Linked DNA regions of Luteolibacter yonseiensis. Each later gene encodes a partner of the first gene's protein in a complex. Links are inferred from orthologs where the notes say so. Each region holds a gene or a part of one and is shown on either strand. Other genes may lie near its edges.

Region 1 (7,912 bases):
GAACGCGCGCGCAAGGTGCTGCGGGAGGACATCGCGGATTATTACACGGAATCCGTCGCAGGACTGGAACCGCGGATTTCCGAACGGCCGAACTATCTAGCCATGCGCGATCTGCTCGCCGGCCTGCGCACCGAGATGGTGGTGGAGGATGGCAAGGAGCCGACTCCCGAACTGATGGCGGAGATCCGCAAACAAGCGGCGAAGCTGGTGGAACTCGCATTGCAACGCCAGAAATGAGTTCGCAGCCGGAACAACGCGCCGCGGTCCTGGGACTGGGCATCATCGGCTCGCGGGCCTGTTCACGCCTCGCCGACGCGGGCTGGCAGGTAAGGTGCTGGAACCGCACACCGAAGGGAAATGCCGGTGAAACGGCCTCTCCGGAAGCGGCCATCGACGGAGCCTCGATCATTTCCCTCTATTTGAAAGACGCCATCGCCACGCGCGAGGTCGTCGGACGGATCGCGGAATTCCTGATCGCGGGGCAGACCGTCCTGAATCATGCGACGCTGGACTTGGACACGACGCTGTGGATGTCCGAACTTTGTGAATCACGTGGATGCCGGTTTCTCGATACCCCATTCACTGGAAGCAAGGTGGCTTCCGCAAACGGGCAGCTCGTTTATTACACGGGAGGCGACGAGGCTCTGGCAAAGGAGCTGGAACCCTACCTCGCCGTCACCAGCAAGGCCCGGATCCACTGCGGTGCGGTGGGCTCGGCCACCGTGGTGAAGCTGGCCACGAACCTGATCTCGGCCTGCACGGTGCAGGCGATGGCGGAGTCTCTCGCCATCGCCACCAGCCACGGGGTTTCCGCCCAATGTCTGATCGACGCCGTTTCGCAAAACGCCTGCGCGTCCGTGCTGACGGGGATGAAATTCCCATCGATGGCCGCGGGCGATTTCGACACGCATTTCTCGCTTTCCAACATGGGCAAGGACAGCCGCTACATGCTGGCTCTCGCACAATCGGCAGGTTTGGAAACGCCGGCCATCGCCGCGGTTTCCAAGCGCATGGGCGAGCTTGATGCCGCCGGTCTCGGTGATCTCGATTATTCCGCCGTGGTGAAACCCTATCAGACAGGCGCATGAGCGGATTGAGAGTGGTTCATTTGGGGAAACCCGCTCTGCTGGAATTCCGGGGACCGGACGCGGTCAGGTTTCTGAACGGCCAGCTCACCCAGGACGTGCGCAAGGTCGTGGGCGGCGGCCTCTCACTTCCATCCTGCGTCACCGACGCGAAGGGGCGGTTGCAGTTCCGCGTCACACTTGTTGAAGGTGCTGAAGGAGCACTCTGGGTGGCGGGCTTGCAGGGAAACGCCGGGGATATCGAAGCGCGGCTCACACGCTATCTCATCGCGGACGATGTGGAGGTCGCCGATCTCACCGGGAAATATTCATTGTGCCATCTCATCGGTCCGGAGACGGAGGCTCCTGCCGGAGTGCTTGTACGTCGATCGGACCGCTACGGGGTTCCCGGCTGGGACTGGTGGTTGGCCTGCCCGGAAGACGAACTAAAGCTCGAAGCCACGACGTTCGCCGACGCGGAGTTGGAAGCCTTGCGCATCCGTAACGGAGTTCCCGCCTGGGGAACCGAACTCGGTGAAGGGATGCTGCCGCCGGAGGCCTTGTTGGAAAACACCGACATTTCGTATCAGAAAGGATGTTACATCGGCCAGGAGGTGATTTCCCGGATCAAGTCCGCCGGAAAGGTGAACAGGCGGCTCACGCGTTTCGTATTTGCCGGGGAAGTTCCTCTCTCCGCCGGCCCCTTGGAAAACGGCGCGGGCGAGATCACGAGCGTCTCACCTCTCGTTGAAAACGGCCTGCGCCATGCCCTCGGTTACGTGAAACGCGGTGCGGCGGAGTTGTTTTACAAGACGGAAACCGGCGAAATCGTTCCCGTGGGACTTCCCTGAGCGAGTTTGTTCTTTGCTGCCGGGTGATTTGCCGGGAGTATGGTCGCGATGATTCTGAAGTGGTTTTTCATGGCCAGCGGTGTCGCGAACATATCGCCGCTGTTCGCCCTGCTGACTCTGGTGCTGGTGCTCGCGGTCCTGATTTCACTGATACTGGTGAAATTCAAACAGAGCCTTTTGGTCGGCTATCTTTTGAGCGGTGTCCTGATCGGCAACGTCGGCCTGATGTGGGTGACGGGAATCGACAAGGGGGATGCGGTGATCATGAACTTCGCGGAGATCGGCGTGGTCCTGCTGATGTTCACGCTGGGCATCGAGTTTTCGCTGAGCGAGTTCAAGCACCTGTGGCGCACCGCCCTGATCGGGGGAGGACTGCAGGTGGGAATCACTGCGGGCATCGTGGGACTCGTGGCCGCGGCGTCCGGCTTTCCCACCGCGGACAGCATCGTCTTCGGTGTCGCTGTGGCGCTGAGCTCCACGGCGGTGGCGATGATGTCATTCCAGGATCTCGGCCAGCAGAACAATCCCGGAGCACGCGCGAGTCTGGGCATCGCGTTGTTCCAGGACATCCTGGTGATCGTGTTTTTCCTGGTGATGCCCGCGCTTTACGGACAAGGGGAGGGATCGGTGGCCGGGCAGATAGGAAAGGCGTTGCTCAAGGGAGGATTGTTTCTGGCGGGGGCCTGGCTGCTGGGCCGCTACGGTCTGACGCCGCTGCTGCATGCCGTGGCGAGAACACGGAGCCGGGAGCTTTTCACCCTGACGGTCATCGGGCTCTGCGCAGGCGTCGCATTCGCTGGCGGAGCCTTGAACCTCTCGCTCGCGCTCGGTGCCTTCGCGGCCGGGCTGGTGGTGAGCGAGTCGATCTACAGCCATCGGATATTGTCCGACATCCTTCCGTTCAAGGATCTGTTTCTCGCGATCTTTTTCATTTCGGTGGGATTGCTCATCGACCTGTCCACCATTGCTTCGGACTGGGGGCGAGTCCTGTTGGGGAGCGCGCTCATCTTGATCCTGAAAAGTGTGGTTGTTTTTTCGGTGTTGAAATGGATCAGGATCCCGGGACGTCCGGCGTTGCTTGCGGCCGGCAGTCTCGCCAGCACAGGGGAATTCTCACTCGTGCTCATCGGCAAGGCCGGCGGGTATCGTCCGTTTGATCCCGGAACCGAGCAGATGCTGTTGGTCTGCACCGCGGTGACGATGGCTGTCGTGCCATCGCTGATGCGCGGTGCGGGACCGTTGGGAAAATGGCTGGAGAAAAAAGGAGTGATGGGTGTCAGGAAGATCGCGCCGGAGGGGATGACACCGGCAAAGGCGATCAAGGGAATCACCGACCACGCCATCATCTGTGGCTACGGTCCGGTGGGGAAATCGCTGAATGAGGCGCTGAAACGCTGCGGCGTGGACACCCTCGTGATGGAGCTCAATTCCGACACCGTGCGCGCGTTGAAAAGCGAGGGGCAGCCGGTGCTCTTCGCGGATGCGACCCATTCGGAAGCGCTGGATCTGGCGGGAATCAAACGCGCGCGGTTGGTGGCGTTCACCTTTCCATCGGTGAGGACCACTTCGATCGCCGTCCCGCTGGTGCGGGAGAGGAACAGCGGAATCTTCATCTTCGGCCGGGCAAAATTTTCCGGAGAGGTAAAGATCCTGCGGGAACTGGGCGTGCAGGTCATCCATGATGAACGCGAGAGCGCGGTGTCCATGGTGCGTGCGGCCCTCTCGTCGTACCAACGCGAGGATGTCGATCCCGAGGAGGTCGTCGGTGATACGATGGAGGCTTGATATTTTCTCCCGGGGATTGCTTTTTTCTAGGGTTTGTCCTGCGGCTTCCGCTAAGAACCTGCGCGTGGCACTACTTCTGGCGATCGAATCTTCCTGCGATGAAACCGCGGTGGCGATCATCCGTGGCCACACCGGAGAGGCGGCGGAGGTTGTTGCTTCCGAAATCTCGTCGCAGATCCCGCTCCACCGCGAACACGGCGGCGTGGTGCCCGAACTCGCCTCGAGGAACCACTCGCTGCACCTGCGGGGATTGGTTGAAAAGGCATTGTCGGACGCGCGGGTGACCATGGAGGACATCGATGCCTTCGCAGCGACCACGGGGCCGGGTTTGGCGTCATCCCTGCTCATCGGCAGCACCGCGGCCAAGGGCATGGCCTGTGCCATGAAGCGGCCTTTCCTTGGAATCAATCACCTCGAAGGGCATCTGCTGTCTCCATTCCTCGACCGTACCACGGTGCCTCCCCACATCGCGCTCATCGTTTCCGGAGGGCACACATTGTTGTTGGACGTCACGGGTCCGGGAAGCTATCGGAAACTCGGCAGCACCCGCGACGACGCGGCGGGCGAGGCCTACGACAAGGTCGGCAAGATGCTGGGCCTGCCTTATCCGGGTGGACCGGAAATCGAGAAAGCCGCGCTCGGCGGAAATCCGAAGGCATACGATTTTCCCCGCTCGATGCTTCATGAACCGCATCTGGATTTTTCCTTTTCCGGTCTGAAAACCGCCGTGCTCTACACGCTTCAGAAGGAAACTGGCGAGCTGCCCGTCGCCGATCTGGCCGCTTCGTTCCAACAAGCGGTCATCGAGATCCTCGTGAAAAAGACCCTGCGTGCCGCCAGGCAGGCGGGAAGAAAACAAATAGCCCTCTCCGGCGGTGTCAGCCTCAACAAGGCGCTCCGTAATGCCTTTTTCGCGGCGGGGCAAAGCGCGGGTGTGGAGATCTCCGTCGCTCCGCCGGTTTTCTGTACGGATAACGCGGCGATGATCGCCTTCGCCGCGCTTCTGCGCCATCTCGCCGGGGAATCATCCGCACTTGATGGCGACATCCATCCGAATTTGCCGCTGGTCTAACGCTCCGTCGTGTGCCCTTATAAGGGCATACCCGATGATTTATAAAACACTGGTTTTCGACTTCGACGGCACCATCGCCGATACGCTTGGTGAGACACGCCTCATTTTCAACCGCATCGCTCCGGACTATGGCATCCGCGAGGTGGCGGAACACGAACTCGACCACCTGCGCCACCTTTCGCTCAAGGAATTGCTCGACCATCTGGAGATTCCGAAGCGCCGCGTGCCCGCGCTCATTTCGAGAGGGACCGGCATGATGCGGTCGAACATCACCCAGCTCAAACTGATAGAAGGCATGCCGGAGGTGCTCACGGAGCTGCGCCGCCATGTCCGTAGTTTCGGCATCCTCACCTCGAACGCGACCGCGAACGTGGACCTTTTCCTGCGCACGCACGGCCTGCGCGACCAGTTCGACTTCATTTCCTCCACCTCCAAGCTCACGGGGAAATCGAAACATCTCAAGGCCATCCGCAAGACGTTCTCATTGCGTGAAGGGGAGATGCTCTACATCGGGGACGAATTGCGCGATGTGAAAGCCTCGCAAAAGGCCGGCATCCCCATCGCAGCCGTCACCTGGGGGTTCAACTCCCGCGAATCCCTCGCCGCCGCGGAGCCGAATTACCTGTTCGACCAACCGTTGGATTTCCTCAGCCTGCTCACCGAGTGCTGTTGAATCAACAGATTGACAGCGGAGGGGCGGGGGAGGCAACCTTCCCGCATGTCGGAAGATAAAAGCCCCTTGGAAAAAGACGAAGCGGACGAATCCACGGACTCCGCGTCCACGAACGATTGCGCGCCGGCCAAGAGCAACCTTCCACCCGCGGTCGCGCTTGCGTTCATCATCATCGCGCTGCTCGGCGTGCTGATCGTGATGGTTTTGAAAAGCGGTGCGCTGGGCACGTCCTCGTCCTCCCATGACAACCGTCTCGCGTCGCTCCAATCCGATCTGGACGCGCGCCGCGCCGAGCTCAACCGGCAACGTGCCGCGATGGGACTTTCCCCGCTCGAAGGAGGTTCTGAACCTATCGAGGACATTGCCGGACGCTTGAAAAAAGACGCAGATTCATTGGTCGCGCTTGCGGCAAGGTTCCAGCAGATGCTTGCGGAAAAGGATACGGCGCTCACCGCGAAAAATGCGGAGCTGATCGGCTCTGAAAAAACACGGATCGCCCTCACTTCGGAGAACACCCGTCTCCAGACAGAGCTGAACCGCGCGCTCGCAAGTGGTTCGGATGTCGAGCTGCTCCGCCGTGATCTCGCCAGCCTCCGCACCCAGCGTGACGCCCTCTCGGAAGAACTCGCCGCCGCCAAGCTCAAGATGCAGAACTCGAGCGGTGCCGTTTCCGCGGATGATTTCGCCGACCTGAAACGCCGTTACGACGAAACACTGCGGGCCAAGGAGTTTTTCGAAGCCCGTGTCAAGGAACTCGAAGGCGATCTCTCGAAAGCCAAGCTCTTCGCCAGCTCGGAAAATGAACTGCTGCCCGCCGCCGTGGAGCTGTTCCGGCAACTCCGGGTTTTGGAAGGGAAATCCGATTCGGACATCAGCGCCGCCTACAGCAGCTTCGGTGTCGATCTCGGAGCCAACGTGCTCAGCAAGTTCACTTTCGCCACGGGTTCCTCCGCCCTCACGCCCGCCGATGAGGAAATCGTCCGCAACGTCTTGTCCGAGATTCCCGATGGCGACTTGTTGTTTGTCGTAGGCTATGCCTCCGAAACGGGAAATGTGGACGGCAACCGGGCACTCTCTTCCGACCGTGCCACCGCCGTCGCGCAGTATTATTCCAGCATCAAGCGCCCAACCCAGTTGGTCCAGGCCGTCTATCTCGGCCAGACGGACCGTTTCAGCAGCAAGATTCCGGAGCGGAACCAACTCGTTGAGATCTGGCGTATCCGTAAAAAGTGAGCCGCGCGGCGGAACCGCTCATCTCCACAGCTCGCAAGCGTGTGCGGCGAACCCCGCACCAAATGCGGTGAGCCACAGTCTCCGGTCTTGCGGGCGATTGGCCGACAGCCGGCGCTCCAATGCGAAGAGCACGGCGGGGCTGCTCATGTTTCCGAAGTCCCGCAGCACTTCGCGGGTTTCGGCCAGCTCGAACGGCAGCACGCTTTCCAACGCTTCGACGACATCGCGCCCGCCGGAGTGGGCGAGCACCTGATCCGGTTCGCCTTTCCTCAAGGCATACAACCCCGCCACCGCTTCCGCCGCCAGCCCCGGTACCGAACGGTGGAGCTGGTTTTTAAGTTTTCCCTGTGAATTCACGAAGCGCACCTTCTCGCGATCTTCGGGCCGATGGGTGGTCGTGAAATGTCCCGCCTGCCAATCGCCCGGAGCGCCTTTGTTGGTCCAGACCGCCGCCGCCGCGCCGTCCCCGAAGAGGCAGAGGCTGATGAGTACTCCGGGGTCGTCGTTGGCAAAAAAGGCCGCGGAACAAACCTCCACCGCCACCGTCGCTACCACCGCGCCCGGATTCGCCGCGAGGAACCCCTGCGCGGCACGCATCGTCGGGATGGCCGCGCCACAGCCAAGGCCGACGATGTCCGAGAGATACGCGTCGTGCCTCATTCCTGTCAGTTCCGCGATGTGGCTGGTCAATCCCGGGCAGAGATAACCCGTGCAGGTGCACACGAACAGGGCGTCGATTTCCGACGCACCGTGCCCGGACCGGCGGAGGGATTCTGACAAGGCCTTCATGGCAAGAACGGGGGCCTCCCGCTCGAAGCGTTGGTTCAACTCCTCCGCATCCGAGCCAAACGATTCGCCGACGGTTTCCAACGCGAGATTCCGGGAATCGATGCCGGAGGTGCCGCCGGTCAGGATTTTTTCCAACAGTCCTGCCGATCTCGGTTTCAAGCGTGGGAGCAGCTTGCTATCCCGCATGGCGTCCCAACACGTTGTCTGGGTGAATGAGTTCGGAGGGACGGCGGTGGCGAGGGAGCGGAGATACATGAGGAGGTCTAACGAATCAGGGAGAGCATCGGCTGGAACGGCAACAGACGGGCGGAAGCCAGGCATTGCAACAGGGATCTTCCGGACCGTCCCAGCAGGAGGGGGTGTAGCGCGCCCGCCACCGCGAGACGGCGGCGGAATTTACCGGACACGGCGGCACGCACGGCTTCCGTGGTTTCCTGCCAGGATC
Region 2 (8,018 bases), on another replicon or contig:
AAACCTGGATGCCGCCACGGTGGACCAGCTTCTTTCCATCGTCGCCAAAAAAGAGATCATCATCGCCAGCGGCACCGTGGGAGATTATGTGGTCCTCTTCTTCGGCGGTTCTGCGGACGACTTCAAGCTCAGCCCGGACCTCGCGGGCTCCATCGTCTCGACCGACTCGCTCGCCTTCACGGACGCCTACGCGTCCAAGGATCTTGCCGCGATCTCCTACGGAGCGAAAGCATCGATGGACACACTGATCGCGACGGCCGGTGGCTTCTCGGACTTCACCAACGGACTGCGTGACGGACTCGCCGGTTCAGAAGGTCTTGGCGACACCCGTGATCTCGAGTCCCTCTTCACCATCGTCGCCGAACGTGAGGCAGCCCTCCGCAAGCTTGCCGGAAACGACGCATCCGGTATCGCCGCCTTTTTCGAAGAAGGTCTTAAAATCGAATCCTACGGCGGCTATGACTCGGGAATGATCGACTGGAAAGCTACCAACAAGCTCGCGCACCTCGGCGCCGGGGATGATGTTTTCCTCTTCGCCAACATGTCGGTGGATGCCGCCTACGACACCAAGTCACGGGAATTCCTCGAGGCCCTCATGGAAACCACTTACGAACTGACATTGAAGGTCAGCGAGATGCCGCTGGAAGGCGAGGAAGCCGCCAAATATCAGGAAATGGTGAAACTGTTCGACTCCAAATTCCGCCCCGACCTGCTCGCCCTCTGGGACGCATTTACCGATGACTTCGGCAACAGCCTTGGCAAGGAAAGCGCGCTCGTCGTCGACCTGAAGGGTGGCCTGCCGACCGTTCCGAACATCCCGAAGGTCGTCGTGGACAAGGCGAAGGCCCCGCGCATCACCGTCATCGCCCCCGTCTCCGACCGCGCGAAGCTCTCCGGCTCGTGGGATAAGATGAACACGACATTGACCGGCACCCTAGCCAAAATCGGTGAAATGACCGGCAACGAAATCCCGATGCAGAAGCCTCTCAGCTCCGAGAAAAACGGCAGCACCACCTGGTTCTTCCCCATGCCGTTCTTCACCGACGACTTCCTTCCCTCCGTCACGGTCAGCGACAAATGGTACGCGGCTTCCAGTTCGAAGGCCCAGGCCCTCGACCTCATTTCCAAGGCGGATGCGGGCGGAGAAACCAGCCAGGGCTTCCACTTCAACGTGAACTTCAAGGCCCTCGAAAAATACGCGCGGGAAAGCTATCAGCTCTTTGAGGAAAACTCGAACGACCTCATCGGCGGCTCCATCTCCGCCGACCAGAAAAAGCTCGTCCAGGACTCCCTCGACATCCTCAGCGACCTCGACAAGCTCACCGTCCACAGCCGCCGCGAGAGCGGTGTCCTCCGCACCAGCGTCCATTTCAAGACGAAATGAACCACGTCACTCCCGATGCATCGGATTCCGATCTTCCCATGCATCGGGAAGTTCTCGCCGAGGAACGCCGTCTGCAGGAAGCGCTCGACCGCGTCCGGCTCGAGGAAGCGGCCAAGCGACCACACCTGTCGAAGTGGCAGTGGTTGTGGAAGATCCTGATATTCGCCCTGCTGTATGCGGCAAACGCAAACAGCGAATACCAGTATCTCCTCAACATCATCGTGGTCGTCTGTCTGATGGATGGCGGGAACTCCAGGGTTCATTCCCGCATCGACGCCCTCATCGAACTCGCGAAGCTGGATAAGGGTAGGAAGTAGTTGGAACGTCTGAAAGAACTGGTCGTGGCGTCGCTTTCACAGCATGATTCCTGCCGCCATGACCATCAGCCCCGTCGCCACCGTCCGCTCGTGCTTCGGTGAGAAATTCGCGATCCCGCGCCAGCCGGGGCTCTGTCCCAGCGCCTGGGGGAGGCTGGTGTTCCACCCGGAGTACCGCAGCCCGGAAGCCGTGCGCGGGATCGAAGGGTTTTCACATCTCTGGCTCATCTTCGGATTTCATGAAACCGCCGGACAAGGTTGGAAACCAACCGTCCGGCCTCCCCGCCTGGGCGGGAATCAGCGCGTCGGCGTGTTTGCGAGCCGCTCGACCTTCCGCCCGAACGGGCTGGGACTTTCCCTGGTGAAATTCGAAGGGGTGGATCTCACCGACAGCGAAGGCCCGGTGCTGCTGTTGGGCGGACTGGATCTGGTGGACGGGACGCCGGTTTATGATGTGAAACCCTACCTGCCCTATGCCGAGGCCCTTCCCGAAGCGGCGGGCGGATATGCGGAAGAGACCTTGCTCCGAATGCCAGTGGAAATCTCACCCGACGCCGGGGCGGATTTCTTGAAACTCCCTCCACGGGCGCGTGCCGTCCTGATGGAGGCCCTGTCGCTTGATCCCCGCCCGGCAACACGTTCGGAAGATTCCGATCGGGAGTTTGGCGCGTTGCTTTGCGGCTGCAACGTGCGCTTTGTGATACGTTCGGGAATCTGCCGGATCACGGGAATTGAGAAAACCGCGCGAGGTTCTGGGTTGAATGCTTAGGATTCCGTAGTAATCCTCTTTTTCATGAGCGGATTCCCGGGGAAATTTGCACGCCTGGCATTCACCGCTGCCATCGCGGTGCTTCCCGTTTCCTGCAACAAGCCGGGGGACGTCGAGAAGGCGGATTTGAAAGAGGCCGGCTACCAACTCACCGCCGAGGGCTGGTTCCGGGCGAGCGCCCAGAACGATTGGGCCGCCTTGCAGAAATTCATCGCCGCGGGATTCCACGCCGACGCCCGGAACGCGGATGGCGACTCGGCCCTTCACATCGCCGCGCGGGAGGGAGCGGAGAAATCGGCGGAGTTCCTCCTGAATCGCAAGCTTCCCGTGGATCAGCGCGGTAACGCGGACCGCACGCCCCTGATGGTGGCGGTGGTGGCGAATCAAACGAAGATGGTGAACTGGCTGCTGCGCCAGGGCGCGGACCCCACCTTGAAGGACAAGGATGGATTCGCACCGCTCATGCTCGCGGTGCGCGAAGGCAGGCCCGGATCGGTGGCGGAACTCGCCGCGTATGATCGCGAAAGCCTCGATTCCGCGATCCTGCTCGCCGCGCTTGTCGGACGTACGGATGTCATCGACTCGCTGACAAACTTCGGCGCCTCCGTTTACACCCGCATGGACGACGGGCGCACTCCCCTCATGGTCGCGGCGGAAAACGGTCATGCGGATGCGGTGCAACTGCTGCTGGAACTGGGGTCGAGCCGCTACACCAGGGACGCGGACAACCGCACCGCGGTGGACATCGCCACCGCTGCGGGCTACCCGGAGATCGCCACCCGGATTTCCCGCGAACCCCATGCCGATGAGCTGGTATTGGAAACACCCGAGAAGATCGCGGAATCCATGGACAGTTACGTGGACGCCGCCAACGCCGGACCTCCTGCAGCGGAAAATGAGACAGGTCGGCCCACATCCGCAAAGCCCGCCCACGATCACGCCATCCCGATCAACGGAGAAACACTCAGCACTCCGGTTTCCAGCTCCGGAACCTCTGCAAAAACATCCGCAAGCGGCCCGCCCCCCGGCACGACATTCGACATGCCCCCGCTCGTAATGCGCCACTACCGGGAAACGGAAACGCCGGTGAGTGTGAAAAAAGTGGAAGGCGACACCGCCACCGTCAGCCTTGCGAGGAACGGCGACCGCGAGGTGAAGGTCAGGACGGGAGCGCTCATTCCGGGAACGAACCTCCTCGTCGTCAAGGTCCGGAAGCGTATGGAATCCGGCAAGGTGAGCCAGGGCCTTCCAGAGGAAATCGCGACGGTGCAGGTAAGGGATGAGACCACCGGCAGCACCCGCGAATGGATTTCGGGCGTGCCCGCGAACTCGCATGATCCCGTGGCACTGGTGGAAGACGCCGCGACGGGCAGACGCTACCTTGCCACTCCCGGACAACGCTTCAGGGCGACGGATGGCTCGGAATATTTCATTTCCGACGTCCGCCCGAACCAGATGGTGATCCAGGACGTAGCCAGCGGCTCTGTCCGGACGATCCCCTTGCGCGGCCCCCGCGGGTAAGATAGCCTGCCCGCCATGGAGTCCGATACCATCATTGACCACGGCGAGCCCGTCCGCCAGTTTTCCGTCCTGCTGCCGAACCGTGCCGGCGCGCTCGCCGCCATGGTGAAGCTCCTGCGCTCGCAGGCCATCGAAGTCATCGGACTCAGCGTGCAGGACTCGCGCGATGCCACGGTGGCGCGCATCGTCGTCTCCGATCCGGAGGCGACGGAACATTTGTTCATTGAGAAAGGCATCCCGCATACCACCTGTGAATTGGTCGTCGTCGCGATGCGCGAAGCCGGCCCTGGCCTCCTCCAGTGCCTGGATTCCCTCATGATCGCGGAGACAAACATCGATTTCGCCTATGCCCTGCTCCCCTGCCCCGAAGGACAGTCGATGCTTGCGATGCACGTCGAGGACTACGAATTCGCGGTGGCCATCCTCCACCAGAGCGGATTCCGCCTGATGTATCAGGAAGACCTGAGCCGCTGACCGGACGGAATCGTCTGGTTTTTGATTTTTACGCGGGCGGTCCGCCGCAGGATGTGATAGTCCGGGCACCATGCGATTTTTACAAACCTATGATTCTTGCCTGGATGCGGTGGGCAGCTATTGGATCGACAACGACCGTCGGTTGCGCATTGAAAAATACCACGGCAAAACCGGATTGGCGGATCTGAAAGCGGTCCAGTGCAGCATCGCGGCGGATCCGGCCTGGCGTGCGGATTTCCATGGTTTGATCGATTTTAGCGAGGCGGATCTGGACATTTCCGCAAACGAGATCCTGCGGCTCGCCCTCGTGATGCGCCATGGCCCCAGCCGTTCACACGGTTGGCTCGCCTATGTGGTGACCCATTCGGCCACGCACGGGGCCGTGCGGATGTTGTGCCACTGGATGCGCGCCACCGACCGTATGAGGATTTTCAAAACCCGCGCGGAGGCGGAGATCTGGCTTGCGAGAAACATTTACCAGATTCCTCCCGCGTTCATCAGCGAGGTGGAGCTGAGAAACGTGGGATGAATCCCCATCGCGGACAATCCGACAACGGGCATTGCCTGACCTGCGACAGTCCGCTACTTCTCCCGCAGAAAGTGACCTCTATTTTGGATTCCTCCGCTCCCACCTCATCACCCGCCGGTTGGCTGGTCCGTATTTCCGAAGTCTTCGCCGACCACGCGGATGACATTGTGGAAGGACTCGATGGGAAGCTTTCCAAAAAGCTGGGAACGGAGTATTACCTGATCCAGCTTCCGGATCCGGAGGCGGTCACACGGTCACAGTCCGCCGCGTTGGTAAGGTGGAACCTGCCTGTCGAGCACGCTTGGCCGTGCAACCCGGAGAAGATGGAAGGCTTTGTGGAAAAAGCCGCACAGGCGATGTTTCGCAAATTCGCCCATAGGAACCCGCAGGCGGTGTTCATCGGCCAGCTCGATCCGAGCGCGACGAACCGTTATTACAAGACCCTCGCCTCGAATCTCCGCGGCCGCGCCCTCCAGTTGTTCCCGCCAGCCGTCGCCGCCTTCAAGGAGGTGGAGGCGCAGGACAGCCGCCGGCAGACGCTTTTCTGCCTGATTGGCAAAGAAGGCCTCTTCTGCGGCATGCGGAGTCCGAAAGATGCCAACGGGTTTTATCCGGGCGGTACGAAATACATCAGCCAGAACAGCCCCGACACCATCAGCCGGGCGGGCGCGAAAATCGCCGAGGCTCTCCACTACCTGCTCATGCACCGCGCCGCGCCGGCAAAGGGCAGCCACTGGCTCGAACTCGGAGCCTGCCCCGGCGGCATGACCTCCGAACTTCTGGGCCGCGGCTACGAGGTCACGGCCATCGACCGCGCGCCCCTCGACAAGCGTTTGGACAAGGTCAAGGGACTGCGTTTCGCCCTCATGGACGTGGCCGCGTTCAGGCCGGACGCCCGCATGCGCTATGACGCCATCCTTTCCGACATGAACGGAGACGCGCTCGAGGCAATCCGCCAGGTCGCCCGGCTTTCAGCGAATCTGAATCCGGGAGGGATTGTCATTTTCACCCTCAAGACGCCGGGCGTCACCGGCCTTGCGGAAATGAACGAGCTTTACTCCGGGGCCGTCGCCATCGCGCGATCCTCCGGACTCGAATTGTTCGCGAGAACCCATCTCACCTACAACCGCCACGAACTGACGCTGTTTTTCGAGCCCGGCGAGCCGGCTTGACTCCGGGTCGGCACTGGTCATGATCCCGGACTCATGAAACGAACCCTCCAGACCCTCTCCCTTGCGGCGCTCCTGCTGTCCCTGAATTCCTGCGGCCTGCCCGGTGCCCTGGCCCGTTCCGCCGGACGCGTGGTGGAGGGCGTGGGCAATGTCGCGAATCAGGCGATGACCACCGGTCTCTAATTCCTTATCTCCCGCACCGTCCGGCCGCCATCCGGATCGACGGAGAATTGCAGCCAGACCGTTTCCGGCGGCAGCAACTCCGGAAATTTGTCCCCCCACTCGGCGATGATCACTCCATTTTGGTCCAGATACTCGTCCCACCCGAGCGCAACCAGCTCATCGGCGGATTCCAGCCGATAGAAATCCAGGTGAAACACCGGCCACCGGCCACCGGGATATTCATGCACCAGACCGAAGGTCGGACTGGTCACGACCGAGGAAGACCCCGCCGCCGCGACAAAACCCTTCGTCCAATGCGTTTTTCCCGCCCCCAGCCCGCCGACGAGGGCGAAGACGCTGCCCGGCCCCGCCAACCCCGCGGCGGCACGGCCCAGGTCTTCCATCGCTTCAGGAGATGTCGCACGTCCTTGCATCCGCCTTTTGGAAGCGGAAACCCCTGCGGAAGTCGATTTGAAAAACGCGGTTGTCCGCCCGCATGCCTCCGGGGCTGACGCATTTCCTGAAAATTCGCGTTGATTCACCACCCCATCGCCCGCGACAGTCGCGCCGCCATGCTCGACATCCGCGTCATCCGCGAAAATCCCGCCGCCATTCAAGATCGCCTCAAAAACCGGGGTGGCGATCACTGGAAGCTTGTTGACGACGTGCTCGCCTGCGACGAGGCACGCCGCACCGCCGAGACTTCCAAGCAGCAGCTCCAGAACTCGCGCAAGACCATTTCCAAACAAATCGGCATCCTCAAGGGCAAGGGTGAGGATACCTCCGCCATCGAGGCCGAGGTCCGCGGCATCAACGAGCAGATCACCGCGCTCGATGTCCAGACGGAGGCGGCATCGCTCCGCCAGGCGGAGCTGCTGTTGAACATTCCGAACCTCACGCACGACGCGTGCCCCGTCGGCAGTGACGAAACCGCGAACCCCGTCGTGCGTGAATGGGGAGCCAAACCGGAACTCAACGAACCGAAGGACCACGTCGAGCTCGCGCTCAAGCACGGTCTGGTGAATTGGGACGACGGCATCCGCACCGCCGGCTCGGGCTTCGTCGTCTATCGCGGAAAAGGGGCGAGGCTGGAGCGCGCGCTCATCAATTTCCTGTTGGATACCCAGACCGCCAATGGTTACGAGGAAGTCAACGTGCCGCACCTCGTGAAACGCGAGTGCATGGAGGGTACCGGCCAACTGCCGAAATTCGAAGACGACATGTATGGCACAGATGCCGATGAAAATGGTGTGAACAGCCTTTTCCTCGCACCGACCGCCGAGGTCCCCGTGACGAACCTCTACCGCGACACCATTCTGGCCGAGAACGAACTGCCGGTGAAAATGGTCGCCTACACCCCGTGCTTCCGCCGCGAGGCGGGTTCCGCCGGGCGTGACAACAAGGGTATCATCCGCATGCACCAGTTCGACAAGGTGGAGCTCGTCCAGATCGTCCACCCCGACCATGGATTCGAAGTGCTGGAGCAGCTCACCGGCCACGCCGAGTCCATCCTTCAGAAACTCGGACTGCACTACCGCACCATCGAGCTCTGCACCGGTGACATCGGCTTCTCGTCGGCGAAGACTTATGACATCGAGGTCTGGGCTCCCGGCCACGGCAAATACCTCGAAGTCTCGAGCTGCTCGTGCTTCACCGACTATCAGGCGCGCCGCATGAAGCTCCGTTTCAA

The links.
Region 2: the proteins of tsaD (region 1) and tsaE are in contact, whole or in part, in a crystal structure (PDB 6N9A), measured with the Thermotoga maritima proteins. The link is inferred for Luteolibacter yonseiensis from one-to-one orthologs. Residues at the interface, in WP_004082750.1 of Thermotoga maritima: Cys10, Asp11, Arg49, His50, Leu82, Gly84, Gly135, Gly136, Glu154, Thr155, Leu156, Asp157, Asp158, Ser159, Glu162, Asp165, Lys166, Arg169, Leu170, Tyr175, Lys213, Thr214, Leu217, Tyr218, Gln221, Arg222, Asn324; in WP_004082108.1 of Thermotoga maritima: Leu37, Gly38, Lys46, Lys57, Val59, Lys60, Ser61, Thr63, Phe64, Thr65, Leu66, Met67, Val69, Pro71, Tyr82, Arg83, Leu84, Asp86, Asp88, Phe89, Asp93, Ile128, Asp130, Glu131, Arg134.

What each region holds. Positions count from the first base shown.
Region 1 is NZ_JAENIK010000012.1:931,751-939,662, reverse strand. Bases 2,911-5,768 are described here. They hold tsaD (tRNA (adenosine(37)-N6)-threonylcarbamoyltransferase complex transferase subunit TsaD), read left to right. Parts: upstream 2,911-3,764; coding sequence 3,765-4,772; downstream 4,773-5,768. Other genes in these bases: JIN84_RS19600 (OmpA family protein), read left to right, coding at 5,491-5,768; JIN84_RS19605 (HAD-IA family hydrolase), read left to right, coding at 4,807-5,445; JIN84_RS19615 (cation:proton antiporter), read left to right, coding at 2,911-3,700. Also shown: JIN84_RS19630 (PDDEXK family nuclease), read left to right, coding at 1-237; JIN84_RS19625 (NAD(P)-dependent oxidoreductase), read left to right, coding at 234-1,088; CAF17-like 4Fe-4S cluster assembly/insertion protein YgfZ, read left to right, coding at 1,085-1,915; more of JIN84_RS19615, read left to right, coding at 1,955-2,910; more of JIN84_RS19600, read left to right, coding at 5,769-6,678; JIN84_RS19595 (beta-ketoacyl-[acyl-carrier-protein] synthase family protein), read right to left, coding at 6,697-7,722; JIN84_RS19590 (NAD(P)/FAD-dependent oxidoreductase), read right to left, coding at 7,731-7,912.
Region 2 is NZ_JAENIK010000011.1:906,497-914,514, reverse strand. What follows is about bases 5,055-8,018. They hold tsaE (tRNA (adenosine(37)-N6)-threonylcarbamoyltransferase complex ATPase subunit type 1 TsaE), read right to left. Parts: upstream 6,763-8,018; coding sequence 6,346-6,762; downstream 5,055-6,345. Other genes in these bases: serS (serine--tRNA ligase), read left to right, coding at 6,901-8,018; JIN84_RS13650 (hypothetical protein), read left to right, coding at 6,200-6,349; JIN84_RS13655 (class I SAM-dependent methyltransferase), read left to right, coding at 5,055-6,166. Outside these bases: JIN84_RS13685 (hypothetical protein), read left to right, coding at 1-1,384; JIN84_RS13680 (hypothetical protein), read left to right, coding at 1,423-1,701; tsaA (tRNA (N6-threonylcarbamoyladenosine(37)-N6)-methyltransferase TrmO), read left to right, coding at 1,745-2,470; JIN84_RS13670 (ankyrin repeat domain-containing protein), read left to right, coding at 2,495-3,991; JIN84_RS13665 (hypothetical protein), read left to right, coding at 4,007-4,465; JIN84_RS13660 (hypothetical protein), read left to right, coding at 4,536-4,994; more of JIN84_RS13655, read left to right, coding at 4,991-5,054. UniProt on the Escherichia coli protein: Required for the formation of a threonylcarbamoyl group on adenosine at position 37 (t(6)A37) in tRNAs that read codons beginning with adenine.